DNA from 2 places in the Desulfitobacterium sp. genome. Region 1 is predicted to be linked to the other one. Evidence: riboswitches for the same ligand, from Rfam matches in the RefSeq annotation. Region 1 holds a riboswitch; the other holds the start of a gene.
The links. A riboswitch is a leader RNA that binds a small molecule or an ion and turns the genes downstream of it on or off. The one in region 1 is predicted to bind lysine.

Region 1 (24,251 bases):
GTCTAACTGGTTCGGGGCTAGATCCAATGATGCAAGAGCAAGTAGACCGGATTGCGGCTATGCTGAAAGATGCAAACCTCGAACTAACTGTAAAAACAAATAGTAATGAAGAAAAGACCAAAGTGCAATCCCAAGTAGCTATGAATTTGAATATGGCAGGAATGGAAATCAGTATGCCCTATTGGGTAGATATGGATCTTACCAGGGAAGATCCTAAACTAAAAGAAATTTTCCGTCTCCCGCAAATGGCCAAAGCTACATTTCCGGAAGAGTTTAGGTCCAAAGAGTACATGGTAATGGATATTGCCGATACCGGCAACCCGCAATTTAACACTTTGGACATGACTAAGCTCATGAACTTTGGCTTAAACTACCAGGAAAAATGGACAGACTTTTTAGTAGGTTATGCTGATCGTTTCAATCCAAATATTGAGGTAATTAGTGTGCCCACCAATGATAACACACTAAAATTCTCTATTCGTCTTGATGATAAAGGATTTAAGGAATTGCTCAGTTATACTGTGAATAATTTTGCTCAAGATGAAGAGGCATTAGGATTACTAGAAGAGTATTTCAAGATGATTTTTGAAGTGGCTGGGCAAGCTGCTTTAGATGGCTCCATGTCTTTTGAAGAAAGTTTTGTGGAGACTGAAATCGATGCAACTAAAACTTTGGACAAATTCAATTCGATCATGGAAACCTTGCGAAATGTAACCCTTATTGGAGATAAAGGCATCCGGTTAAACTATACTATTGCAGATGGCTACATTGTTGAAAGTAGCGGCAGCATCGATCTACAAATTGATCTCTCAGAAATTAGTCAATTGATGCCGACGCCAACCACAGACATGGATTCGCCGGAAATGAGTGGTATCCTGGGTTTAACTGTCAACTATAATACGAATACTTCAAATATCAACCTTCCAGTGGATATCAAAATTCCAGAATTAACCCCGGAAAACTCATTTGATTATTTTGATTTTCTCCAAGCATCCTTAGCCCTCGTTGAGCCGATTCCGGACACTACTGTTCCCGTCTCTCCCCTGGCGACAGATTACATAGTCCAACCCGGTGATACTTTAGCTACGATCGCCCTCAATTATTACGGTAGCTATGACAACTATACTAAAATCTATCAAGCCAATCGGGATCTTTTTAACAAAAGCAATAACCGTTTAGATGCCGGAATGGTCTTAACCCTTCCAACCGAAGGCCTTCTTGCACCGTTAGTTGCAGAAGACGTAAAGCAAGTGTATATTGTAAAAGCCGGTGATACCCTCGGGATTATTGCTAAGAAGATGTATGGCGATAGTTCACTATACACAAAGATTTTTGAAGCTAATAAGGATAGACTGAAGAGCCCTAACCTTATTTTCGAAGGACAAAAATTAGTAATACCGAATTAGTGATTTTCAGGACCAAGTTAAACCAGAGATAAAAAAATAATACCTATAAAGTAGTTGGGTTTAGGCCTAACTACTTTTTTAGCTCTTTTTTACCTAAGGAGAACCTCTTAAGCATGAATAGTGCTAATTATTGACATACTAAGCATATATTAGGCGGGTTTATAATATTTCAAGAAAGTTAGTGAAATAGGTTGATTAAGAAGTTCATGCAAAAAGCCCTTTCTTTACAAATACCAAAAGCTAATAAAGCGGAGAGACAGTGGGAAATCCCTCAAAAGCCTATGGCTCATTCTTTTGAAGATAACTTGGCTTATCTTCAAGGGGCCTTTGAGTTGTGTGATGATATTGTGTTTCGGGAGTTCCAATTTCATGCCAATAAGCCCTACAAGGCTGTGCTCATTTACCTTAGGGGAATTACCGACATTAAGATCATTTCCGAGTATATTCTTGATCCCTTAATGCATGAGGCTTCTAGCTCGGCAGAGGATCAACTTCAAGAGGATGAGGTTCTTAAATTTGTTTTGGATCGTTTAAGTACAGCTGCCAGTGCGGAGATGGTTCAAGATCTGGGGGAATTAATCAAGGGAATTGTGGATTCTAAAGTTGCTTTACTCATCGAAGGGACATGTTCAACATTGCTCATGGCTGCTCCGGGGGGTGAGACCAGATCCGTTAAAGAGCCGGACTCAGAGCCGGTTGTACGGGGGCCGAAAGATGGCTTTGTTGAAGATATCTCCACTAATCTGATACTGATCCGCCGCCGACTGCGCACTAATCTTTTAAAAGTTGGAATTGGGATCTTTTAGCCGTACCCGAGTAGCCATATGTTATATTCGAGGAATTGTTAATGATAAATTAGTCGAAGAGGTGAAATCCAGGTTAAAACGAATCAAGGTCGATGGAATCTTATCAAGCGGTCAGATCGAGGAAATGATCCAGGATGAGCCAATTTCACTTTTCAACCTGATCTTCACCACCGAACGTCCTGACCGGGCAGCGGCATGTATCCTTGAAGGCCGTGTCACAATTATTGTGGATAATACCCCCATGTGCCTTGTGGTTCCTTGTACTTTCACCATCCTTCTTCATGCCTCCGAAGATTATTATCTTAATGCGGAGTTTTCTTCCTTTGTCCGCATCCTACGTTTTATCGGCTTGAACTTTTCCTTAATGCTCCCGGCTTTAACAGTAGCAGTATTTAGCTTTCATCAGGAGCTGATTCCCCGGTCCCTGCTTTTCACAGTTGCCGGTGCTCGCCAGGAATTGCCCTTTCCTATTTTTCTGGAGATCCTCCTAATGGAGGTTACCTTTGAACTACTCAGGGAGGCGGGGGTAAGGCTACCTAAAACCATCGGTCAAGCTGTTAGCACCGTAGGCGGTTTGGTAATTGGGCAAGCCGCTGTAAACGCCGGTTTTGTCTCTCCCCTTTCCGTTATCGTAGTGGCATTGACGGCCATCTCCTCCTTCACAATGCCCAACTATGCGGCGGGAACGACGATTCGAATTTTACGCTTTGCCCTCTTGGTATGTTCCGCCATATTAGGAATGGTAGGCATTATGTTTGGCTTAATGACTATACTCTTCCATTTAAATAGTCTGAGATCTTTTGGGGTACCTTATCTAAGCCCGATTGCCCCCTATAGCATAAGAGATTTTAAGGACACGGTAATTCGCGTCCCTTGGTGGGCGATGATAACCCGTCCCCGGCTTTTTGAAGGAAAGGAACCTGAACGTCAAGCCCGGAATCAGGGCCCTCAGAAGCCTACTGAAGAGGAGGAAGATTCCAATCAATAAAGAGCGTATTTCCGGTTCCCAGTTCACTATCCTCTTGTTTTTTACCATAATGGCAACGGTGATCCTATTCGTTCCTAATATCACGGCTAAGGTAGCCAGGCAATCCGCTTGGCTAGTACCCCCTGTAGCTGCGGGAGTAGGTTTTTTTACCCTTTGGCTAATAAGTAAACTCGGTGAACGCTTTCCCCGTCAAACTCTTATCCAGTATAGCATGGTGGTTTTTGGAAAATATTTGGGAAAGCTTGTGGGCGGTAGTTACATACTTTTTTTCTTTGTTTTTAATATGTTGATTATCCGAGAATTTGCTCAATTTATTACCCTTTCGTTCTTGGATAGAACCCCCATCTGGTTCATAACCTTCACTTTTATTTTGGTGGGAAGTTACGGTGCTATTTTAGGACTTGAGGTGATTGCCCGCTCGGCTCAATTTGTTCTTCCGATTTTTTTAAGCATTTTTTCGATTATTCTTTTTTTAGCCCTTAGAGATCTGGATTTTAAAGAGTTTTTGCCTATATTTGAGGGGGGATTGGGCCCGATATTAAGGTCATCCATAACCCCGGCAGCTTGGTTTGGGGAAAGCATTATCCTGGCCTTTTTACTGCCAAATATCAATAAACCCAAGGAAGCGCTGGGTAAAGGCGCCTGGGCACTTTTATTCTCCATCATCGTACTTTCCGCAGATATTATTTTTTGTCTCTTAGTTTTAGGCTCGGAATTGGTGGCAAGCTACAATTTGCCCCTTTGGAAATTGGTGCGTTACTTGGAGATTGGGCGTACCTTTTTGCGTGTTGAATCAATTCTTGTATTTCTTTGGATTGCCTCGGTAGTTGTAAAATTCACCCTTACTCATTTCTTAGGGAGTGTAGTAGTGGCTGAAGTTTTTGGCTTGAAATCCCATAAAAAGATCGTACTGATCGTGGGGGCCGCCTTAGGTTTTGCTTCGGTAGTTTTTGTAAGCAGTACCATGGAGCTAACACATGTACTGGAGGTATACTGGCCTCCTTTTGCCTTCTTTTTTGAGCTGTTCATACCAAGTGTTCTCTTGATAACGGCTTGGCTGCGCAAGGTGCAAGGGAGGAAAAGCTCATGAAGAAAGCCCGTATCGTTGTATGCTGTTCACTCCTAGCCGGTTTACTTTTAATTGCTGGGTGCTGGGACAGTAGAGAAGTAGAGAATTTAGCTATTATGACCCTCATAGCCTGGGATAGGGTCACTGTAGACGGAATGGATCTTTGTCAAGTTTCAACCCGAATTGTTAATCCATCCGGAAAACCCACTGATTCCGAAGCCCCAAATACTTCTGCCGAAGAAATCTTAATTAAAGGTACGGGAATAACCGTTCAAGATGCCTTTAACGAAATGACAAGGCGTTTACCCGCGAAAGCATTTTGGGAACAAGACGTGGCGATAATTTTAGGAGAGAGAGCTGCTCAAGAAGAATTACCTGCTCTTATGGCCTCAACCCTGCGTTTTCCCCATGCCCGGCTTAGGGTCGATATGTTTGTTTGTGAGGGGGAAGCCGCCAAGATCTTAGAATCAAATCCTGAACTCAGTTCGACTCTTTCCAAAGAGATCAGCAAAATTGCCGAAAAAACTGCTGAACAAACCGGGGTATCGAAAAAGGTAACTTTATTGGGTTTAAGCAAAAAGCTGCTTAGAACTGACAGAGATACTATTATTCCTAAGATATTGATATTTCCTAAGCAAAAAGGTGAAAAACCCGTTGAAAGTTCAGTAAAGATTGAGGGTTTTGGGGTAATTCGTGAAAATAAATTGGTTGGCTGGTTAAATGAAAAAGAGGCATTAGGCTATCTTTTAGGTGTTGGAAACCCAAAGGAACCGGAAATACCCATCGCGGTAACTAAGGACGATATTGTATTTAGTTATTATCTTACCAGTACAAAAGGGCGTGTTTCTTCAAAGTTCGAAGACGGAAAACCTAAATTTACAATACGGATTAGCACGGGGGGTATAGTTCACGAAGCAAAAGTAGCGAAATTAAAGTCGGAGTTACAACCGACCCTGGAAAAGGCTACGGAAGAAAGAATTATAGAAATCGTCTTAGCAACTATTAGTAAAGCAAAAGAGTATAACGCCGATATTTTCGGCTTGTTTGAGCAGATGCACCGCTACCACCCACGGGATTGGCAGAAAATCGAGCCCAACTGGCGAGAATATTTTCAAGATGCGGAAATAGAAGTAGAGGTTGATGCCAAAATCAAGAGCTTCGGAACATCTAACGAAGGGTTTAACTTTTAAATGTAGGGGCGATAAATATGCGGGCTTTTGTAGGAATTGATTTTGCCCAGGAAGTAAAAACTGAGATCTATGAGTTTCAGCAAAGGTTACGGGGTTTTGCCCAAAAAGGAAGGTGGAAGCACCGTGATAACTTCCACCTAACCTTAAAGTTCCTTGATGAGATTACGCCGACTCAGAAGTCGCGGATTGATGAATCCTTGTTTAAATTATGTTCAGAGGAACCCCCCTTTATTCTGGCTTTAAAGGGAGTAGGTATATTCACCGGCAAAGAATCCATTCGGGTCTTGTGGCTTGGCCTTACGGGTGATGTAGAGGAATTAGAGTCACTTCAGAAAAAGGTTGATAGAGCATTAACTCCCATAGGTTTCGCTCCGGAAAGAAGACGCTTTAGCCCCCATATTACGATTGGTCAGGATATTCTCTTTACAGCCGGATTCGCAGAGATTAAGGCAGTGGTCAAAGATCTGAAGTTCAGCCCAATTAAGGTAGATAGGATTCATCTCTTTAAAAGCGAGCAGATTCAACACAAAAGAATTTATACCAGGGTTTCCGATTATCCTTTGCCAGCTACTATAAGATAGCCGCAAAGGGGGGGAAAAGCTTATTTTTTTAACATGCTGTCAAGGACTGTTTCCAAAGTGCTTTTCATTAATGGCCCCCGATAGCCGGTAAAGATATAACCTTCTGAATCAATAAACAGGGTAGTGGGAATAGTGGTTACCCCATAGCTAGTCGCCGCCTGCGTATTTTTATCCAGATATATGGGAAAATCGTACCCTTCTTTCCGGACAAATTCTACCCCGGAAGTCTCGGTTTCCCGCTGACCATCGACCAGGTCAATCATTAGAAAAGCTGCTTTATCTTTATATTCACTATAGACTTCATTGAAATGGGGCATTTCCTGACGGCAGGGAGGACACCAAGAAGCCCAGAAGTTAACTACTACGGGCTTACCTTGAAAATCGGAAAGCCTATACTCGGTGCCGTCTGTCCCATAGACAGTGAAATCAGGGGCCATGGTCTTCTTCTTTTCCTGGGGGGAATCCGAATCTTGGGAATCTTCTGAACCTTGGGAGGCCTCATCACCCTGGCCTAACCGGGCCTGTTGGCCGGATTCAAATTTCGCAGACAATGAGGAATAGGCACTATAAGCAATCCCGAGGAATAAAGCGAATACTACGATACCTAAGATAACTTTAGTTTTATTATTCATATATTTTTCTCCCTTAACATTTTTACTAATAGCTATGACCTAGGGCTAGAAGGAAAGTAGTCCAAGGAAATAGCCCATCATCCCGGTAGCCATTAATATCCCGACTATGACTAGAAGCCCTCCTGAGATTATGTTGATAATCCGATAGTTTCTTTTAATAAAGTCAAAAGTGGATTTTAGGCGATCGATAAGTACAGCACTGGCGATAAAGGGAATTCCCAGTCCCAAAGAAAAACATAGGAGCATCAGAATTCCTTTAAGGCCCTCTCCCTCGGTAGCTGCCAACATTAAGGCTGAACCTAAAAATGCGCCGACACAAGGTGTCCAACCAATGGAGAAAATTATACCAAAGAGCAGGGAAGGGAAAAATCCCATCTGAGGAACATTTAAATTCAGTTGTCTGTTCATATTCAAGTAGGGAATCCGGACTGCGCCCATGAAGTTGAGCCCGAAAATAATCACAATCAACCCGGTCACAAGATTAACCCCTTGGTTATATTCCCGTAAAAAGCTCCCCATGGTTCCGGCAAAAGCCCCCAGGGTAATAAAGACTAAGGTAAAGCCAAGAACGAAGGCCAAAGCATTGGTCAGAGTTCTTTTTTTATTGCCCTCCGTTCCCTGTCCGGCAAAGTAGGAGATGTAAATGGGCAGCATCGGCAGTAGACAAGGGGAGATAAAGGTAATTATTCCTTCCAGAAACAAAAGTAGGTATTCCACACCACCATCATCCTTTCTGATCTAGTTTAGAGTTATATTATTCTAAAGGGAATACCCCCCAAATGACTGTAACTAATGTCACACTATACTACGCAAGTCATCATGGGCCAAAGTGAAGGATCTAGACTCTAGGGCCGTAAATCAAAATTAAACTCAAACTGGGTTCCTTTCTTTAGCATACTTTCTACGGCAATGGTAATATTGTGCCGGTCGGCAATTTGCTTGGCGATGGCCAGCCCCAGACCGGTTCCGGTTTTGTTTTCCGAAGTCTTCCCTTGATAAAATCGCTCAAAAATATTGGGCAAATCTTCCGGAGCAATTCCACTTCCTTCATCAATGATAGCTACGGTATTGCCGGTCAGCACGACGAGAACTTTACTTTTGGGCGGGGAGAATTTAATAGCATTATCGAGGATGATCAGAAACATCTGCCGCAATCGCACATAATCCCCTTGAATCGCAAAGGGTATTTTAGTTGGTCTACTCTCTAGATTCACGGTGATTTCTTTGCTGCGGGCAATATTTTGGGCACTACGGATCACATCACTCAGTAAATCGTTAAGGTTGATTTCTTTCTTTTCGATCTTAAAATCGGGATTCTGTAGACGGGTTAGGTCTAAGAGATCATTGACTAAACGCTGCAAAAAGATGCTTTCGTTAAGCATTTGCTGATGATAGGCTTTAATCTGATTAGGATCAGTGATGACTTCGTCGCAGAGAGCTTCCAGGGATCCTCTGATGACTGTAACCGGAGTTCTGAGTTCGTGGGAGATATTAGAAATAAAGTCACGGCGTAGTTGTTCCAGTCGTTCACTTTCGTGGCTGGCTAACTCCAAACGCTCACTTAAAATATCGATGGCGGAGGCTAATTCGCCAATCTCATCCTTCTGATGCACCCCAGTCCTAGCTAGGTAATCGCCTTGGGCAAGCTGCAGGGTGGACTTCTTCATAAGATTTAAAGGCTTGGCAAAAGTATAGGCCAGGAGGATAGATAATGAAAGGGAAAGAAGAAGAGCAGCCCCAATACTAATACCTAGGATACCGCCCCCACGTTTAAGGGCTTCGGTGGTTCCCTCAATTGGAGAATGGAGCAACACTGCCCCGACCACTTTTCCGCCGGAATTAATCGGTGCCCCCACGGTTAGGGTGGGGGTATTGAGGAGTGAGCTGAATCCTTCGCTAAAGGTGGTCTTGCCTTGAAAGACTTCTTTAACAACTTGGTCGGCATCCGCGGGCAAGTCTGAATAGTCAATGGATCTATTGGTCATATGGCCGATTGTAAGCAACTGAAGATTTTCATCAACGATCCAGACATCTGTCATGGCGATTTCATCGAGAAAACTTAGATAGGCTCCATAGCCCATCATGTAGGACATCATGCCGCCCATGCCATTCTTCCCACCGCTGCCCATCCTGCCACCGGACATCATGCCGCCCATGTAACCGTTGCCGTTTCGCGGTCCTAAGTTACCCCCGGCGGCTCCCGATTGGTCACCTTCGATATAGGTTGAAAGGGTAGAAGCTATGGAAGCAGCTCGCTTTGCTAATTCAGCTTGGTGAAGTTTTATTGTTTGGTCCTTGAATAAGGTCATAAAAACCCCGCCGATGATGACAGTGAACAAAAGAAGGGCTACGGAAAAATAAAGAGTAAGTTTTAAGGCGATTTTATTTTTCATTAATTATACCCTCGAATTTATAACCTACGCCCCAGATGGTTTTTATCTCCCAATATTGATGGGGAAAAGCATCCAGTTTGGAACGAAGGCGTTTAATATGGGAGTCCACTGTGCGAATATCCCCGAAATAATCGTAACCCCAAATGCTATTGAGGAGATTATCCCGTGAAAACACCTTGTTGTTATTGGTTGCTAAGGTCCAGAGAATCTCGATTTCCTTTTTGGTTAAAGAGACCGGTTGTTCGGAAATAGTTACGATATAGTCGTCAAGATTGATCATAAGGTTATCGAAGATATGAATTTGTTTTTTCTGCTCATCGGATTGGCCGATCCTTCTGAGAATTGCTCTGACTCTTGCCATGACCTCCCCTGGGGAAAAGGGCTTAACAATATAATCATCGGCCCCAATATCCAAGCCCATAATCCGCTCAAAATCTTCCCCACGAGCGGTAATCATAATAATAGGAACATTAGAGGATTTGCGGATTTCCCGGCAGACTTCGAAGCCGTCGATTTTTGGCATCATAACATCCAGCAGCACAAGATCCGGCTGAAGCTTATGAAAAAGCGCCAAGGCTTCACAACCGTCAAAGGCAATGTGGGGCTGGTAGCCTTCCTTCTTGGCGTATTCCTGTAGAATCGAAGTGATCTGTTTATTATCATCAGCGATTAGAATTTTTAACATAAAGTTCCTCTCCAATTTATTACCTATACCTGATTATATCATAATCAGGTATAGTCTAGAAAAAGTCTGTGTCAGAAGTATGGCATTCAGATATTTAAAAACATAAAATTAGAATATTAATGACATAGTTATGTCACAGATTTAGTTTATTCTATACTCACAGGATCAGTGGTGAAGAACATATTTCGTTGTTAACACTGTAATTCTGAGTAATAAAGATATGGAGGTAATGTACATGACTAAACTAAAGAAAATTATTGTGGCCGGGGCTGTTGTGCTAGCGATTGGGGCAACTTCCTCTACCGTACTCGCAGCATCCAATTACAGCAATCCTGCCGAAGCTTTAGCGGGCCTCACGGGCAAATCAGTGGATAGTGTAATCTCTGAGCGAGCCGAAACAGGAAAAAGCTTTGGCATGATCGCCGCTGAAGCAGGCAAATTGGATGAGTATCAAAAAGAGATTTTAGAAATGAAAAAGGATATCTTAACTAAAAAAGTCGAATCCGGCGCACTGACCCAACAAGAAGCTGATCAACTCGAAGCAGTTATCGAGGAGAACCAAGCTTATTGCAACGGGACCGGTTATGGTAGGGGCCGGGGTATGATGGGATCAGGCTATGGAATGTATGGTCGTGGTCAGAGTGGCTGTGGCTGGGGAGGCTTTGGTTATAATCTGGGCCGATAATCGGCATTTCCACGCCCCATCGTTACAGCAGCGATGAATTAAAAAGAATTTTTCCAGATAGACAGAGCAATTGATCACTATGACCCAAAAGATAAAATGGCTTCCCTTAGTTCCGAAAGGATTAAGGAAGCCATTTTTTTTGCTCAATTCTAAAGCTATCAATGATGTAGTAATGGAGTTCAGCTCTACTTCAGAAGAATTGCCGGCTTCTATGCAAAGTATGACAGAAGCCATTAACCGAATTGCCGGTGTCTCTAATGAAGAGGCCATGGGGGCGACCAATATTGCCCATGAGGCTTCAGCAATCTTAGATATGTCTCAAAACGTTATCGAACTGGCAGGCAACGCTAAAGAAAAATCCGGTCAGCTAACCAGGGCTGTAATGCAGTTTAAAATCTAATGTTTCATAGTCGTCCCGCATCCCTTTAAACTTTTTGGCAACATTTTTGGATAAAACTATTTTCTGCCATATTCAAACTCCTTTATACGGTTTGTCCTTACTAATATTATGAGCATTGTGTCAAAAAGCTATATGGCGATAATGGTTGACAGAAGTCCCACAGTAATGTAGACTTAAAATAATTCTATATGTAACCTCACTTTTTTGGGTGGGGTAGAGGCGCGATGTTTATTAGTCCTTTTTGGAGCGAGAGCAGTGATGATACTAAGGAGAAGGAAATGTCGCCGAAGCAAATAGTACGCTCGGTATTATTTGCTGGGTCTGCAGTGAATAGTTGCAGAACTGTCTCAATAGACATCCCTGTTTATTGAGTTGTGCTATCTCGTCGGGGGAAAAGAGGGGTAATTAGGGTAAAAAGATTTTTATGACCTGAGTTCCGTCTCAGGTCTATTTTATTTTTAACATCTGGACTTCCATGCCGCAAAGCGATACCTATTGTTGGGATCAAGGTACTTCGCTTTGCTCAGTATGACAACGGACTAGTTTATGTGTCATCTTCAAGGAATAATTGACAAAGGATTTTAAAAAAACAGATAATAATGGTAAAAAAAGAAGGAGAGGGTTCTATAATGAAAAAGAGATTATCATTATTGGTAGCAGTGGTTGTATCTGCAATGCTGCTGGTAACCGGTTGTGGTTCCAGCAGTACGCAACAAAGTGGGGGAAATAATGCCCCGGCGGGATCTAGTGACAATGTGTTTAGAGTTGGTATGGAGGCCGGCTATGCACCTTTTAACTGGACTCAAGTGAATGCTTCCAATGGTGGCGTAAAAATCGATGGCGGTGCTGAGTATGCCGGGGGCTATGATGTAGAGATCGCCAAAAGAATTGCCGAAGGCTTAGGCAAAGAACTTGTAATCGTTAAGACAGAGTGGGATGGCCTTACACCTTCTTTGACTTCCGGAAAAATCGATGCGATTATTGCCGGTATGTCTCCAACCGAAGATCGTAAGGAAACCATTGATTTTACCGATATTTACTATCAATCTGACTTGGTGATGGTGGTAAAGAGCGGCAGCAAGTATGAGAATGCCACATCCATTCAAGATTTTAAGGGTGCTAAAATTACTGCCCAGCTGAATACTTTCCACTATGGTGTAATTGACCAAATCAACGGTGTCGTCAAAGAACCCGCTATGGATAATTTCCCGGCAATGCGGGTAGCCTTGCAATCCGGCTTTATCGATGGTTATGTCTCCGAACGCCCGGAAGGTGTCAGTGCCCAAGCCGCTAACAGTGACTTCAAAATGGTTGAGTTTAAAGAAGGATTCCAGACTTCCCCCGATGATACCGCCATTGCTGTTGGAGTGAAGAAAGGCAGTGAACTTACTGCTAAAATCAATGAAATTCTTAAAGGAATCTCGGAAGCAGAACGCCTCCAGATCATGGACGAGGCTATTAAGAATCAACCTGCGGCTAACTAAGTAATTAGATTCTTTGTCACTACGAATAGTGTTTCATAAAACCGGCTACATTTAAATGCAGTCGGTTTTGTCCGCTTAGTACACGATGAATTCCACCAAATGAGATTACAGACAATATTGTAAGGGGGAGAATGATGAGCTTAGAGTGGATTATTCGAATATTTTCCGAGAATTGGCCTATGTTTCTACGGGGAGCTGGGATCACTCTTTTAATCTCCATTATTGGTACTATCATCGGCTCACTTATCGGTTTGTTAATCGGCGTTATACGTACTATTCCGATGCCGGAACGAGGACTTAAAAGAATACTTCTTAAAGTGGTCAATGGGATATTGGCCTTCTATATCGAATTCTTCCGGGGCACCCCGATGATCGTTCAGGCTATGGTAATTTTCTATGGAACAGCTCTTGCCTTTGGGATCCATATGGATCGTTTATTCGCCGCGATTTTTATCGTTTCCATTAATACCGGGGCCTATATGTCGGAGATTGTGCGGGGCGGAATTATTTCTATTGATAAAGGGCAGTTTGAAGCGGCTCACGCCATTGGTATGAACCATATTAAAACTATGACTAATGTAGTAATGCCTCAGGTCATTCGTAATATTCTTCCTGCCACAGGGAATGAATTTGTTATTAATATTAAAGACACTGCGGTTTTGAACGTTATCTCCGTTTCGGAACTTTATTTCCAAACCAAGTCGATTGCCGGAAACAACTTTAGGTATTTTGAGGCCTTTTTTGTAGCCCTAATATTCTATTTCATTATGACCTTAACTATTACTAGGATTCTACGTTATATTGAGAGAAGAATGGATGGACCGGAAAGCTATATTATGAATCAAATGCAGGTAGCTACACCGGAAGATATATTGCGACATAATCAGCAGAATAAGTAGGAGAGGGGGAGTAACCTGTGGAAAAAGTCATTGAAGTTCAACATTTAAGCAAGTCCTTTGGAGCCAATGAGGTCTTGAAGGACATCGATTTTTCTGTGTACAAAGGAGAAGTTGTCTGCATTATTGGCTCCTCCGGTTCCGGTAAATCAACCCTTCTTCGTTGTATTAACCTTTTGGAAAAACCCAGTGGCGGTCAAGTTATTTATAAAGGTGAAAATATCTTAGACGATAAACATGATGTCTATCAATATCGGCAAAAGCTAGGGATGGTCTTCCAGCAATTTAACCTGTTTAATAATCATAATGTCTTGAGCAACTGCATGGTAGGCCAGATCAAGTTGTTAAAACGTGCCAAAGCCGAAGCTGAGGAAGTAGCGATGAAATACTTGCGAGTGGTTGGTATGGAGCAATACATCAATGCTAAGCCCAAGCAGTTATCCGGTGGGCAAAAGCAGCGGGTAGCGATTGCTCGGGCCCTTTCCATGGAGCCCGATGTCATGCTCTTCGATGAGCCTACTTCAGCTTTAGACCCGGAGATGGTGGGGGAAGTTCTCAAGGTAATGAAGCAACTGGCCGAATCCGGACTGACCATGTTGGTGGTTACTCATGAAATGGGATTTGCCAAAGAAGTTTCCGACCGGGTGGTATTCATGGATAAAGGGGTTATCGCCGAAGAAGGACCACCTGAGCAAATCTTTAATAATCCAGTCCAAGAACGGACCCGGGAGTTCCTAAAGCGGACCTTAAGTCCGCAAGTGTAGGCTAGCAGGCGATCTTTCAGACTGAGCACTATCAAAGTATTTAGTGGTACTCTAACCAAAAGAATCTCTTGAGGAAAGATACTTCACTTATTCAAGAAGAAGATGACCTTGGCAGGTTGGTATTCACCTGCCAAGGTCGTTTTTAATATCCTCTAAAGCTACTTTAAATTGGGTCTCATAAAGTTCCTTATATACCCCCTCCTGCTCCACTAATTCCAAATGGCTACCTTGCTGGACGATTTCCCCGTTCCGGAGTACGATGATTTCATCCACAGCCATAATTGTGGAAAGGCGATGGGCGATGATAACACTGGTTCTGCCTTGAAGAATCGGTTCGATAGCCTCTTGGATAAGGTTTTCATTGATGGAATCAAGGGAAGAGGTGGCTTCATCCATGATAAGAACCTTGGGGTTCTTTAAGAGAACCCGGGCAATGGAGAGGCGTTGTTTTTCACCACCGGATAATTTTAAGCCCCTGTTTCCCACCAGAGTGTCAAAACCATCGGGGAGAGCGCGGATAAAATCAAAGATATTGGCCTCTTGGCAAACCCTGATCAAATCTTCTTCTGTGGCTTCTTCATTGGCGTAGAGCAGATTCTCCCGAATGGTACCGTTGAATAGATAGCTATCTTGGGGAACCATGCCAATGTTTTGGCGTAGATAGGCAAGGTCAAGGTCGCGAACATCCTGGCCATCCAGCAAAACTCTGCCCCCGGTAACATCGTAAAGCCTGGGAATCAAGTTAACCAAAGTGGATTTTCCGGTTCCGGAAGGGCCAACGATGGCTACAGACTTGCCTTTTTCGATGTTAAGATTCAGACCTTTTAAGATGGGTTTGCCATCGTAATCAAAGGATACATTATCAAAAACAATTTTTCCTTCACAAGCCCTAGGGATGATGGCATGAGGGGAGTTTTTTATTTCCACAGGGATATCAAAATAATCAAAGATACGGGAAAACAATGCCAGAGAGCGGATTACATCCACTTGCATGGTTAAAAGTACATCCACGGGACGATAAAGGCGGCTCAGGAGGGCGACAACCACGGTAATATCTCCAACAGTCAGGTCTGAACCCATTTTGATGATAAGATAACCCCCGGCCAGATAAATGATCATGGGCCCCATGTTGATAAAGGTATCAAAGATAACCCGAAAACCTTTACCCACCAGTACTTCCCGAACGCTCAAGCGGGTGATTAGTCGGTTGATCTTTTCGAATTTCCGGTATTCCTTGTTCTCCCTAGTAAACAATTTAACCAAAAGCTGCCCGCTCACACTTAAGGTCTCATTAAAAAGCTGGTTGGCGGCATCGGTATGTTCCTGTTTGGCCATGGTCAGGGACCAACGACGGTTACCCACTTGATTGGTAGGAATGATGAACAAAGGGACGATGATAAGGCTGATTAAAGCTAGGGTCCAGTTTTTTTGAAAAAGGGCTACGGTGGTTGTAATTAGAATGATAGAGTTGCTGACAATCTTGGTCAGGGTACCGACAATCACACTTTGAATTCCATTAATATCTGTGGTCATCCGGGTGATGATATCGCCTTGGTTGTTATTGGTAAAAAAACGATGGGACATCTCTTGCAAATGGCTATACATCTGATTTTTCATATCATAGATGATATTTTGTGCCACCCAGGTGGTTAGGTAACCTTCAAGTATATTAATTAGGTTGGAAGTTACGAGGACGACAAAAGAAATTATTATTAACTGAACCAATAGGGTGAAGTCTTTACCGATTAGGCCCTCATCAATAATTCGCCCGGATAGAAGAGGAGGAAGGAGTCCAAGGATCGATGAGAAAATTATGGCGAAGAATACCAGGGCTAGTCTGGGCCAGTAGGGGAGAAGATAGCTCAAGATCCGTTTGAGAAAAGCTTTGGTTATCTTAGGTCGGTTTTCTATTTCTTTATCCGTTAGGGGGGAGTGGATGCTCCGACCTGGGACGCTGGCATACCGCATATAATCCTTCTTTCGCTCCGTTTCTAAAGTTATGGATAATAATGCCTAGAAATCCTGTCGGCGAGGATATATAGTAATTATAGGATATTCTTGTTCAGGTGTCACTTTTTTGGGGAGAAATCAATCATGGGCAAATACGATTGAAAATAGTGGATAAATAATATAATATTTTAATTCGGGGTATTTAAAATATGGGGAAATATAAGTCTATTTAACCTGAAATAGTTTTAGTTAGGAAGTATGCTGATGGGAAATCTAGAATTATTCATTATCGCTGTTGGGCTTTCCATGGATGCTCTTGCCGTAGCCATCAGTAAGGGATTGTCCATGAGCAAGATGAGTTACAGAACCGCTCTGGTCACCGGAGCTTTTTTTGGTGGCTTTCAGGCTTTCATGCCTTTGCTTGGCTTTTTATTAGGAACCAGATTTGAGTCCTATATTACTTCTATCGACCATTGGATAGCTTTTATATTACTATCTTTAATCGGTTTAAATATGATTAAGGAGTCTAGAGGCCCCTGTGAAGTAATTGAGGACCGTTTTAATCTAAAAGACATGGTCCTCTTGTCTTTAGCCACCAGTATTGATGCCTTGGCTATCGGTGTGACCTTCGCTTTTTTGCGGGTCAACATCATCCCTGCCGTATCCATGATCGGCGTGATCACCTTTGCCTTTTCTTTTTTAGGAGTAAAGATTGGCAATGTATTTGGGGAATATTATAAATCAAAGGCGGAATTTGCCGGCGGGGTGATTCTTATCCTTATGGGGCTGAAGATTCTTTTAGAGCATCTTGGGATCATCGGTTATTGATAAAAAGTCCCTAAGATAATCCTTTGTAGGGTATCCTAGGGACTTTCGATTATTTGTTTACTTAATCCAGCCGTCCACAATGGCTTGGTTTTCGGAGCTCCACTTTTTAGCAGCTTCTTCCGGCTTCATACCATCGTTAATATAGGCTTCCAGTGTACCGATTTGGGTGTCATCCATTTTGAATTTCTTCAGCATCCCGGCTACTTCCGGATTATTTTGGGTGAACTCCTTATTCGCTAAGGTATGGATGTGCTCGGAGGCACCGTAGGAGCCTTTTGGATCTTCAAGGTATTTTAAGTCATACTTAGCAAACTTCCAGTGGGGACTCCAACCGGTAACAGCTATCCACTCTTGATTGCGATAGGCTTTTTCCAAAGCGGCGAGCATGGCAGCCTCGGAGCTTTGGACTAGTTCATAATCCAAACTATAATCAGTTATGGCTGCCTCTGAGGCTTTCATGATTCCGGCACCCGGGTCAATGCCGGTGAGCTTTCCGCCAAATTCATCCTTTTGGGAATTAAGTTCTTCAATAGAATTAATATCTACATAACTAGGAACCACAAGGCCAATCTTGGCTTCACCTTCGTACCATACTCCATAATCGTCAAGTTTATCTTGGTATTTTTTCCAGTAGGCTTCGTGAGTAACCGGCAACCAGCTATCCATAAAGAAATCTAAATCTCCCGCAGCCAATCCGACAAAGAGGGGAGCGGCATCTAGACTCTTTAACTCTACCTTATAACCCTGGTCTTCAAGAATTACCTTCCAAAGATTACTTACTGCCACACACTCTGCCCAATTCACATAGCCGATGGTGATTTTTTTGTCTGCGCCATTGGTTTTACCACCTTGGCTATCTCCTGAACTTGAAGTAGTGCCACATCCTACCAAGCCGATAATGAGCATAGACACCATTGCCCATAATAGGATTTTTTTCCATACTTCTTTTTGTACTTTCACCTAATCACCCTTTACAATAGATTTTTTTATTTAGCAGCCATCCGCTTGGCTTTTGCTAAGCCAGGCAAGGTAACCTTTGGGAAGGCAGTGCCCTTAAGATTTACTTTGCCGCTATGCGGTTGTTACGGATAATTCCTTGACTGAGTCGGTCTAGAATCATAGCAATAATAACTACGGCTAGGCCATATTCAAAGCCCTTACCGATATCCATCTGGGAGATTCCGGCCAGTACTCCGGCTCCCAGCCCTTGGGCCCCAATCATAGCAGAGATAACCACCATAGAAAGGGAAAGCATCATGGTTTGGTTGATTCCGGCCATGATGGTCGGTAATGCCAAGGGTAATTGGATTTTCCAGAGCATCTGCTTGGAATCGGAGCCAAAGGCCTCTCCTACTTCTACCAGTTCCACCGGGACCTGACGAATGCCCAGATCCGTTAAGCGGATAACCGGAGGCATAGCAAAGATCACTGTGGCAAAGACTGCAGATACGGTGCCAAGCCTGAAGAATAGCAAGGCAGGAATCAGATAGACAAAGGAAGGCATTGTCTGCATAAAGTCCAGAATCGGAGAGAGGATTTTATGAAATCCATCATGGCGTGCACCCAGAATTCCTAAAGGAATCCCGATCACAAAAGATACAAAAGAAGCGATCAAGACTAGGATTAGGGTATCGAGAAAGGCAGACCAAAGTTCAAGATTATAGATCAGGTAAAGCCCTGCCGTTGTTCCTACGGCTAAACGCCATCCTTTGGCCCGCCAAGCTAAGAGGGCGAAAGCAAGGATGATTAAATACCAGGGAACTATACCTAGACCATCCCGGATAAATTCTGTAAATAGGGTTACGGATTTTGTAAAGGCATCGAAGGCATCCCCCATATACAAGAGCATCCATTCGACTCCGTTATTAACCCACTGCCCCAAAGGTATTCGTGTCATTGACTTCACCTCCGGTGGTTATATCTGTGTTTACTGATTCCGCTAAGGCTGCTAGTACGGCACCTCGGACAATAATACCGATCAGATGCCTCTCTTCATTGACTACCGCTAAAGGAACTTTGCTGTTGGCGATAATCGGTAAGATATCTTGGACGTGGACATTTCCATCACGAGTTGGAACTCGGATTAGCTTGACATCCTGGAGACTTTGAACACCACGCTGGCGGGCTTCGATGGCCAGATCAGCATTAATGAGCCCGTGCAATACTTTGCTCCGATCCACCACGAAAACACTGGAAAGACCGTGCTCCTTCATGACCTGAAGGGCTACATTCGGGCCATCCTTAATTTGAACAACAGGCTGCGGCCGCTTCATGATATCCTTGAGAGTCAGAATTTTACTGCGATCAACACCGCGGGCAAATTTGGCTACATAATCATCGGCCGGGCTACCGACAATTTCTTCCGGTGTACCTATTTGGACTAGGGAACCATCCCGAACGAAAGCAATACGATCACCGATTTTTAAAGCCTCATTCAAATCATGAGTAATAAAGACGATAGTCTTATTCATCTTCTGTTGAAGATTTAGCAACTCATCCTGCATTTCCTCACGAATTAAAGGGTCCAATGCACTGAAGGCTTCATCCATGAGCAGAATATCCGGGTCATTGGTGAGAGCGCGTGCTAACCCTACTCGTTGCTTCATTCCACCGCTTAATTGATCGGGGTAGGAATTTTCCCAACCGGCAAGCCCTACCATTGCTAAGGATTCCATAGCCTTTTTTTCCCGTTCGGCCTTGCTTATTCCTTGAATCTCTAAGCCGAAAACCGTGTTTTGGAGAACTGTACGATGGGGTAGGAGGGCAAATTGTTGGAATACCATTCCTAGTTTCTTTTGGCGAACCTTTCTAAGCTCTTGCGGTTTTAACTTTGTAATATCGATACCATCGATAAGGATAGAGCCTGCACTAGGTTCGATTAAGCGATTAAGACAACGGAGGATGGTAGATTTACCACTTCCGGAAAGACCCATGATAACGAAGACTTCCCCGACTGTTACTGTAAAGCTTACTTTATTGACACCTACTGTTTGCCCGGTCTCAGCAAGAATCTGCTCCTTACTTAAGCCTTTCTCTAAGAGATTGAGGGCTTTCTGGGGTGAATTGCTAAAAACTTTAACCAGATTGTTAACCTCTATTTTTACGCTCATATTCGACCTCCTCTCAAGAATCATCAGGATAGCTGATGACAACTTCCATAAACGAGCGAGTTGTTACTTGATAAGTCTATACCTTTTTTTAACAGGATGTCAAAAGTGCTCAGGTCTGATAATTCCTGCTGAGCCGTCCTCAGAGGACATGAGCTTAAATATCCTAGCGGAGAGGGTAACATCCTCCAAAATACTGACACACTCAATAATTTATATAAGTTGTCAGCTGAAGAACCCCTCCTTGTCGCAGATGCTTACAAACACTAAACTTTAAGAAATAACTGTAAAGACAAGATAAAGATCTAAACTTTAAGATGATTTAAAAAATATAAAGATTTGCCGATATGTTAAAAAAGGTGTTATGATGATAGAAGTTACTTCGATTAATAGTGAGGCGATGGTTATGATTTCAAATACTATGAGGGAGCAAGTCAAAAGCAGCTCTATCATTCGGGCCATGTTTGAGGAAGGAAAACGCCTTGCCTCAATATATGGTGCAGAGAATATCTTCGATTTTAGCCTGGGTAACCCCAGCGTGGAACCACCGGTTGCGGTGAAAAAGGCGATATTAGAGATAATTAACGAAGAAAACTCTATGGCTGTTCATGGTTATATGAATAATTCCGGATTTGAGAGTGTCAGGGAGGCAATCGCTAACTCACTAAATATGTGCTTTGGCACTAAGTTTACCTATGAGAATATCCTGATGACCGTTGGAGCAGCCGGTGGCCTGAATGTAATTTTTAAGACCCTACTCAATCCTGGAGATGAGGTCATTGTTTTTGCTCCCTTTTTTGGTGAGTACCGTAATTATGTCCAAAATTACCAAGGTCGGCTTGTCATCATTTCACCTAATAGGTCGGACTTTCAACCTAATTTGGTGGAATTTAGAGAGAAAATCGGTCCCAAGACTAAAGCAGTACTGATCAACTCCCCTAATAACCCCACCGGTGTGGTGTATTCGAAAGAAACTATTAAAGAACTCGCGGGTATTCTTAGAGAGAAACAGCGGGAATACGGCACAGAGATCTACCTGATTTCAGACGAACCTTACCGGGAGCTTGCTTATGACCAGGTGGAAGTGCCTTATTTAACTAAGTATTATGAGAATACCATTGTAGGATACTCTTTCAGCAAGTCACTATCTTTACCGGGAGAGAGAATCGGTTATTTAGTGATTCCCGGTGAGGTTGCCGATTATGAAAATGTCCTTGCCGCTGCCAATATTGCCAATCGGATCTTGGGCTTTGTTAATGCACCCTCCTTATTCCAAAAAGTAATTGCCAAATGCCTTGATGCCCAGCTGGATTTGGACAGCTATAATCGGAACCGTGAGCTTCTCTATAATGGACTTTTATCCTATGGCTATGAATGTATCAAACCCGAAGGGGCCTTTTATCTGTTCGTAAAGACTCCCCTGGACAATGATGTTGAATTCTGTAATCTGGCCAAGGAAAAAAATATTCTTATTGTCCCCGGTACTTCCTTTGCTTGCCCAGGCTATGCTCGAATTGCTTATTGTGTGGCTTATGAAACAATTGAGAGAGCTCTGCCGGAATTTAAAGCCCTGATCGAAGAAATAAAGGCTTAATTACTGTCAGATACATTCTGATAAATACGTCAGTGATTAACAAAGGCTTACTTAGGTTTCTAAAATCGTGTAAGCTTTTGTTTTTTTGTTTATATTAATTTAAGAATTATTTAAGATTTATAAAGGAAAAAGTATGGTAGATTTATATATAAATATTCGTGCAAAAATCAGGACCGGCTAAGTAAAGGTAAAGGAGGAAGAGAGATGAAAGTAATAAAAATCAGAAAAAAGCCATTTATTACTCTGGCTTTTTTAAGCTTATTATGGGTGTTGTTTCTTCCTACTTCTGCTTGGGCGGATTTTGCCCCTACCGTGAAAACTTTTGGCGGTTCTGATTGGGAAGTTTTTAATGCCGTGGATCAAACGCAGGATGGAGGCTATGTGGTAGTAGGGCATAGCAACTCCAACAATGGGGATTTAGAGGGGCTAAATAAGAAATATTCAGATGCGCTTATTGTCAAATTTTCCGCTAATGGTGAGGTCCAATGGGTCAAAACCTTCGGTGGCAGTTCAATTGATAGCTTCAAAAGTGTAAAGCAAACGAAGGATGGGGGGTACATAGCGGTGGGTTCCAGCTCCTCCATCGATATGGATATGGCCAACTCTCGTAAAAAGATTCGCGAAGGGGATCGGGATATTTCCAATGTGGATGCCATAATTGTCAAGTTTAATTCCACAGGGGATGTGGAATGGTCAAAAGATTTCGGTGGGAGCAAGCTGGACATCTATAACGGAGTCGTGGAGACAGATGCAGGGGATTTCTTTGTTGTCGGCGAATCGGAATCCAGTGATGGAGATATGGCCGGCTTAAGCAAAGGAAGTAGTGATGCCATTTATGTCAGCTACAACCATAATGGAGAGTTTCTGAGTGCTCATACTTTTGGCGGCACCTCCGGCGATGGCTTTAATTCAGTTGTAAAACTACCCGATGGAAGTTTTGTGGCGGTTGGCTATAGCAGCAGTAGAGATCGGGATTTACAAGGCACAGGAACAAGCTTGCTTAAAGGAATAATCGTTAAGATTGGTAAGGACTTGAGTATACCCTGGTCGACTTCCGTAGACTTTACAAGTCCCGAGTACCAACGTTTGGTCTACTCTTCCGGTAATGGATTCCAAGATGTTAAAACCACCGGTGACAACGGATTGATTGCGGTGGGAAAAGGAACCTATATTGACCGTAAAGAGGATGGCAGCGGCAATATGAATGAAGACGGCAGGATCTATAAATTTGATTCGGCGGGAAATGTGGAATGGTTCGATATTTACACTAATCAAGCTTATACCAGGTTTTTTGGTGTGACCCAGGGCCTTGATGGGACCTATACAGTAGTGGGAGATAGCTACATGCCACAAGCGAAAAAGATCATCGCTTTAAGGTATGACGCACATGGGGTACGACTTTGGGATCGTGAAGATGAAGGTAGCCGTAACAGGTATTTAATGAGTATCCAAACTGTTGGATCTCAATATGTGGCGGTGGGTTCTAAATATATCCAAGGGAAAAGTGATGAGGGTCTATTATATATTGGCGGCTTCGAAGAAATTAACGAGAAGTTAATTATGACAGCGGGTGTATCCCCAAATAGTTCCTCAAACACCACAGATAAGATAAAGGTGAAAGATACGGAGCGTTTGGGAGGGGAAAATCGCTATGAAACAGCCGTAACTACAAGTCAAAAGGGCTGGGAAAGGTCCGAGAATGTTGTCCTGGTCAGTGGTAATAATTTTCCTGATGCATTGGTAGGCTCAAGCTTTGCTCAATTAAAAAATGCCCCAATTTTGATCACTCCTTCCGATTTTCTGAACCCTTTGACTAGAGATGAAATACTCCGCCTGGGAGCTAAGACGATCTATATCCTTGGTAATTACGATTCTGTAACGAAGAACCTTGAGGATCAGCTAAAGGGTAATTACCAAGTCGTGCGGATCGGAGGGGTTGAAGTATTTGACACTGCTGTCAAAGTTGGCGAAGAAGTACGCAAGCAAAAGCCCTTTGATACCGTAATTATTGCGACCCAGCATAATTTTCCCGATGCTTTAGCCATTGCACCTTATTCTGCTATGGAGAATATTCCAATTTTATTTACCCATATGAATGAATTGAGGCCGGATACCAAGAAGGCTCTAAAAGATTGGGGAATTAAAAATGCTATTATCTCCGGGGGATCGGGGGTGGTTTCTCTGGAAGTGGACTTGGAACTGGATGACATGGGGATTACAGTTACTCGACTGGGTGGACTGGACAGGTATGATACGGCTTTGGCTATTGCTAGACACTTTGGTGCGGGAAATCCTCCTACCGCCATATCCATCGCTACCGGGGAAAACTATCCTGATGCTCTCACCGGAGCGGTGCTGGCGGCTAAGTATAAAACTCCCCTCATTCTAGTCAACAAGAATCGGGCCAAGAAGACAGTGTTGGATTACCTCAACGGCCTTTCCTTACAAAAAGCCTATATCTTTGGTGGAGCGGGGGTTGTCGCAGATAGTTTGGTAGAAAAGTAGGTAAAATTGAAGGGGACGCTCACATGGTTTTTAACCAAGTGAAGCGCCCCTTTGGCGTTCTGATTAGGTATAAATGGCACTTAATTCATACAAAAGCCGGTAAACCCGTTCTGCCAAAGCAATATCCAAGGCACCGGTACCACAGCTTGGGGTTAGCATACTCTGTGACCTCAATCTTTCTTCTTGAACTCCTCTTTTCACAAGCTCGGCTATGTTTGTTTCTAAACGCCGGCTTAAACTAGATGCTGACTCTTCCCATGCTTTCACTGAAGTCGGAACAATTCCCCA
Region 2 (5,411 bases), on a different contig from region 1:
TTAAATTGCTGGAAGACCATGCCGAGTTTCCTTCGATAGGCATAGATATCGTGCTTATCATCTAATATATTTTTGCCGTCATAAACGATTTGACCGCCGCTGGGTTTTTCTAAAAGATTCACGCATCGAAGGAGAGTAGATTTTCCGGATCCCGAGGAACCTATGATGCAAACTACTTCTCCTTTATTTACCGAGAAATTGATATCCTTCAAGACTTCGTTAGTGCCAAAGGATTTGCTTAAATGTCGAATGTCAATTGCTTTATCCATATTCGTGTCCACCTCCTCGCCGAATTAAATGCCTATGCTGTCTTAAATAGAGCATCTTTGAGGCCTTCCCCCGGCATTGAATTGTCAATAATATCGTAACTCTCCGGTCCGTCTAGTCTCTTTTCGATATAACGAAGAATCCGCGTCACAGTATAAGTCATAACAAAATAAATAATGCTGGCGACAAAAAATGTTTCAAAATATCTATAATTGTGCCCCACAATGGATTTGCTTTGAAAATACAGTTCATTTACAGAAATTACATTGAGCACCGAGGTGTCTTTAATGTTGATTACGAATTCATTGCCGGTGGCGGGCAATATATTGCGAATTACTTGGGGCAGTACTACGTTTACCATAGTTTGGAGGTGATTCATACCTACGGCGTGGGCAGCTTCGAACTGTCCTTTATCTATAGAGGCGATGCCCCCTCTAACAATTTCCGCCATGTAAGCACCGGTGTTGATGGAGACTATGAAGATCGCCGCAAAAAGGCGATTCATGTGCCAATTGAAGGCCAGAGCGGAACCGTAATAAATTACCATGGCTTGCACGATCATGGGAGTCCCTCGGAAAAACTCTATGTAAAAAGAAAGAATGGTATTGATGAACTTGACAAATATTCTTTTAGTCCGCCGTTCAGGCATTGGAATACTTCGGACAACTCCTATGGATATCCCGATAATAGACCCTAAAATCGTGCTGATGATGGAGATAACAAATGTCATTTGTGCCCCGCGCAAAAACATCGGCCAATAGTTTAATACAATTTTTACTAACCATTCATAGGTCATAACATTCTCCCCCCTTTGAGATTTGCAGACCAACTGCGCCGGGGCGCAGCTGGTCTGCTTTTTTATTCAACGACGGGTTGATTTTTAATAGCGGAGTCCATGATTTCATTGCGCTCTTCTTCCGAAATGCCCGACAATATTTCATTAATTTGTTCTCTCAATTTGCTGCCTTTTTTGAGGCCTATGGCGATGGCCGTATCATCGTCCGATGTCTCAAAACCATCGCTAAACTCTACCATGGCAAAACTTTCATTTGCCGAGGTGGCACTAACGGCTTCGGGGCGTTCCGAGACATATCCGTCGATCATCTGTGCTTCTAGGGCGACTCTCATCGCCGAGAAATTATCCATGGGGGGCTCTTTAATTACACCGTCAATTTGCTCAATGACCGTATAATGGAAGGTGCTCAATTGCGCAGTTACTTTAGCTCCTTTAAAATCTTGGATTGAAGATGCTCCCTCGCATTGGCCTCCCCTTTTCACCACCATCACTAGATCTGATTTATAGTAGTTGTCCGAAAAGTCGATGGTCTCCTTGCGTTCGTCTGTCGGCGACATACCCGCGATAATGGCATCGATTTTACCTGATTCTAATGCCGGGAGCAGGCCGCCCCATTCGGTTTTTACGATAACTAATTCTCTTCCTAAACCCTGGGCAACTCTTTTAGCAATTTCCACATCGTATCCCCCTGCATACTCCGCATCGCCTTCAATTGGGACACCGCCTTTTGATCGTCGATTTGAGTCCAGTTAAAGGGCGGGTAGTCGGCTTCAAGACCTACTCTAAAGACATTAATCTCTTCCGGCGCTTTTGGGGTGCTGCCCGATGAACCGCATCCGGTAAATAGCACCATTGCAGATAAAGACAGTGCTAATAAAAACGACATTTTTTTACTCATAATTAATCTCTCCCTTGTTTATTTTAAGATATTTGCTTCACAACCAAACTCATAGACTGATCGCTGAAGTCGCTGATTTTGAATAACAAAAAAAACGACCTGAGATGAACTCAGGTCGTAATATTATACTTACACCTAAATCCTCCCCTTTTCCCAATGAGATAGCACAACTCGATAAATCAGGATTGTTTATCGAGACAGTCCTACAGTTCTTAACTGCAGGCCCAGCAAATAATACTGAGAATACTATTTGCTTCGGCGGCATTTCCTTCTCCTTAGCATCACTGCCTTCTCAAACTCCGCTAAGGGCTATTAAACACCGCGCCTCTACCTCACTTGAAAAAGTGAGGCATTATTAAATTATTCTTAGTATATACCAAACTCCAATGTCTGTCAACCGATGTTAAAACGTGTTGTGCTCATACCAAGTAGATGGTAAGATAATTATATTAGTTTATAAATTTGACAGATAGATTGGTAAAGTTAGTTCTAATGTAATTTTAATGTTTCTTGAATTATCCTTAAAGTTTGTGTTGCTATAATAAAGCCATATTAGATGACAGGAGGCTATATTTATGGTTACTTTTGAGCAGGTAGAAAAATTGCGCGAGCGAGCCAACCTTTCCTATGACGAAGCAAAGGCAGAGCTTGAGAAAACAGACGGGGATATTCTTGAAGCTATCATCAACCTCGAAAAGCAAAATCGCATTCCTGCACCCAAGGGAGGCGGTTATTACAATTCAAGAGGTACACAGCAAAAGGCGGAAGAGGATTACCGCGAGAGAAAGTCTAGGGAGGAATTCAAGAAGGAAAATGGCAGTTCTTCCGGAGAGTTGCTGAGTAAGTTTTTGAGATGGTGCGGGACCATGATAAGCAAAGGCAATAAAAACAGCTTTGAAGTTAAAAAAGACGGAGAAAATATAATAACTATTCCGGTGACGGTACTGGTAGTTCTATTATTGTTCACGTTCTGGATTACAGTTCCCATTATAATCATAGGACTCTTCTTCGGGTACAGGTATATGTTTACCGGTCCCGACTTGGGTAAAGACAATGTTAATCAGGCCTTGGATTCAGTTGCCCAAGCGGCTGAGAATATAAAAAAGGAAGTTAGGGATTGTAAAAATGGGAGAACTAATGGGGAAAATCCTAATAATTGAAGATGAAGAAAGGATAGCACGTTTTATAGAGCTAGAGCTGGAGTTTGAAGGTTATGAAGTCGAAAAGGCATTTAATGGGAGGGACGGGTTAGAACTTGCAAAAACCCGCCCCTTTGATCTGGTATTGCTTGATATTATGCTGCCGTGTTTAAATGGCATTGAAGTCCTTAGAAGGATTCGCCAATTCTCCAATATACCCGTCATACTTCTTACAGCTCGGGATGCTGTGGTAGATAAAGTTACTGGGCTTGATGGGGGTGCCGATGATTATATTACTAAGCCCTTTGCCATTGAGGAATTGCTCGCTCGAATAAGGGCGGCTCTTAGGAAAAAGGCGATACGCAATGAAATGAAAGCACCATCGAAACTTGTGGCGGGAGCTTTATGCCTTGATCCTATGAAAAGAGAAGTTCGGGTTAAGGATAACACCCTTGATTTAACAAAACGCGAGTTCGATTTACTACAATACCTTTTAGAGAACAAAAATATAGTTATAAATCGAGAAACTTTGCTTGAACATATATGGGGCTATGATTTCTCAGGCGAGACAAATGCAGTGGATGTCTATATTAGATATCTTCGCGCAAAGATTGAGGAACCCTTCGGTCAAAAATTCATCCATACTGTTCGTGGGGTGGGGTACGTGATAAAGGATGAGTAATACGAAAAGTGCATCTTCCACCAGTATAGCTGATAAAATCCGTTCATCCCTTGTAATAAAACTGAATATGGGAATGATCGGAAGGTTGTTTTCAGGATTTTTAGCAATTAATATCCTTGTTTTTTTAATGAGTCTATCTGTTACTTTGTGGAAGGCAGAAGAAAGAGCACAAGATATAATTGAAGCTATTAACCTAACTTCTGATAATCTACAGTCAATACATGATATCAACAGAAGCTATCAAGTCTTGATTATGGAGGAATCGCCAAAGGGCGTCCAGCTCCCCCGCAGCATACAAAAGCATTTGCCGGTAAAGGCCCCGGCGGCAAAACGGAGTATTAGTGCGCCAGGGGCTCATAAAGTTGTGCGCTTTTGGGAAAAAATCGGTTTAGTAAAGTATAACATATCGTTCTTTATTAATGGCATACCATACAAAATAGTATACGATTTGGGCGCTGATTTAAAGCTGCTATTATCTTTATTATTTATTGTCTTTATATTTGAGCTTTTAATTTTAATAAGGAATGTTGGTAAGGGTTCAAGATTGATTCGGATTACTCTTAAACCATTGTCTGAGATGGCAGAAACCACCAGGCAACTTAATGATGAAGTATTTTATAGGCGTTCTATGGCAGAGGATACAGATATCAAAGATCTAGCCGGTGCTATTAGCGATATTGATGCAAGTAGGCTTGACAGGCGCCTATCGGTGGACGGTTCCCAAAATGAGCTCAAAGACTTGGCGTCGGCTATAAATGGTATGCTAAATCGTATTAATGCTTCTTATCAATCACAGCTGAGATTTGTTTCAGATGCATCCCATGAGCTGCGTACACCAATATCTGTTATACAAGGATATGTAAATCTCCTGGATCGTTGGGGTAAAAAAGATGAGAAAACCATGCAAGAAGCTATTGATGCAATTAAGAGTGAGACAAAAAGTATGAAGGAGTTAGTGGAGCAGCTTCTTTTTCTTGCGCGCGGCGATAATGAAACCATAAAGCTTCACAAACAGTATTTTGACGCTTGCGACATAGTAGATGAGATAGTCTGTAAAACACAAATGATTGATCCAAATCATAATTTTGAAATGGATTTAAACAGGCCCGCTTATATTTATGCTGATAAACAGCTTTTTAAGCAAGTTGTTCGCATCCTTGTGGATAATAGCATTAAGTATACACCCACAGGAGAGAGAATTGTTATTAGAATTGTTAATGAAGAAGACTCTGTTCGTATAACTGTGCAGGATAACGGTATAGGAATAGCACCGGAAGAGTTGGCAGATATCTTTGAACGTTTTTATCGTTCGGATGAATCCAGGGCAAGAAAAACGGGAGGTTCGGGCCTGGGTCTTTCGATTGCCAAATGGATCATAGAACGCCATGGAGGCTACTTTGAAGTTTGGAGTAGAATAGATATAGGCACTCGCACAACTATTGTAATTCCCACTGCTAAAATGCCGCCTTCGGAGCTATCAAGCAGCGAGGTATTGAAGGTGAAATAAGGCATATGTAGGAGGGGCCGTCCTATTTGTTCAGAATAGGCAAAGGAGACAGCTCCGTATTGTTACCCCAAAAAAGCAAAAATTGCCCTGAGGAAAATGGACCGACAAGCCCTTGCCTTTGC

Region 2: linked by a shared signal. The riboswitch ahead of AC1U9U_RS12335 (transporter substrate-binding domain-containing protein) and the one ahead of AC1U9U_RS01880 (transporter substrate-binding domain-containing protein) in region 1 are both predicted to bind lysine.

What each region holds. Positions count from the first base shown of each region.
Region 1 covers NZ_CEVWNY010000005.1:25,212-49,462, reverse strand. The annotation lists gene AC1U9U_RS01935 (LysM peptidoglycan-binding domain-containing protein) at 1-1,406, shown strand, start outside; partial or broken gene AC1U9U_RS01930 (spore germination protein) at 1,598-3,200, shown strand; gene AC1U9U_RS01925 (GerAB/ArcD/ProY family transporter) at 3,151-4,290, shown strand; gene AC1U9U_RS01920 (Ger(x)C family spore germination protein) at 4,287-5,459, shown strand; gene thpR (RNA 2',3'-cyclic phosphodiesterase) at 5,477-6,040, shown strand; gene AC1U9U_RS01910 (TlpA family protein disulfide reductase) at 6,061-6,672, opposite strand; gene AC1U9U_RS01905 (cytochrome c biogenesis CcdA family protein) at 6,718-7,389, opposite strand; gene AC1U9U_RS01900 (sensor histidine kinase) at 7,518-9,065, opposite strand; gene AC1U9U_RS01895 (response regulator transcription factor) at 9,055-9,750, opposite strand; gene AC1U9U_RS01890 (DUF2680 domain-containing protein) at 9,986-10,435, shown strand; gene AC1U9U_RS01885 (hypothetical protein) at 10,575-10,835, shown strand; lysine riboswitch at 11,042-11,223, shown strand; gene AC1U9U_RS01880 (transporter substrate-binding domain-containing protein) at 11,465-12,319, shown strand; gene AC1U9U_RS01875 (amino acid ABC transporter permease) at 12,454-13,218, shown strand; gene AC1U9U_RS01870 (amino acid ABC transporter ATP-binding protein) at 13,236-13,979, shown strand; gene AC1U9U_RS01865 (ABC transporter ATP-binding protein) at 14,103-15,947, opposite strand; gene AC1U9U_RS01860 (manganese efflux pump MntP) at 16,188-16,757, shown strand; gene AC1U9U_RS01855 (glycine betaine ABC transporter substrate-binding protein) at 16,815-17,717, opposite strand; gene AC1U9U_RS01850 (ABC transporter permease) at 17,818-18,654, opposite strand; gene AC1U9U_RS01845 (quaternary amine ABC transporter ATP-binding protein) at 18,623-19,867, opposite strand; gene AC1U9U_RS01840 (pyridoxal phosphate-dependent aminotransferase) at 20,271-21,458, shown strand; gene AC1U9U_RS01835 (cell wall-binding repeat-containing protein) at 21,663-23,963, shown strand; gene AC1U9U_RS01830 (methionine synthase) at 24,027-24,251, opposite strand, start outside.
Region 2 covers NZ_CEVWNY010000091.1:3,599-9,009, reverse strand. The annotation lists gene AC1U9U_RS12345 (amino acid ABC transporter ATP-binding protein) at 1-269, opposite strand, end outside; gene AC1U9U_RS12340 (amino acid ABC transporter permease) at 302-1,063, opposite strand; partial or broken gene AC1U9U_RS12335 (transporter substrate-binding domain-containing protein) at 1,126-1,961, opposite strand; lysine riboswitch at 2,116-2,299, opposite strand; gene AC1U9U_RS12330 (DUF4342 domain-containing protein) at 2,537-3,121, shown strand; gene AC1U9U_RS12325 (response regulator transcription factor) at 3,087-3,782, shown strand; gene AC1U9U_RS12320 (sensor histidine kinase) at 3,775-5,289, shown strand.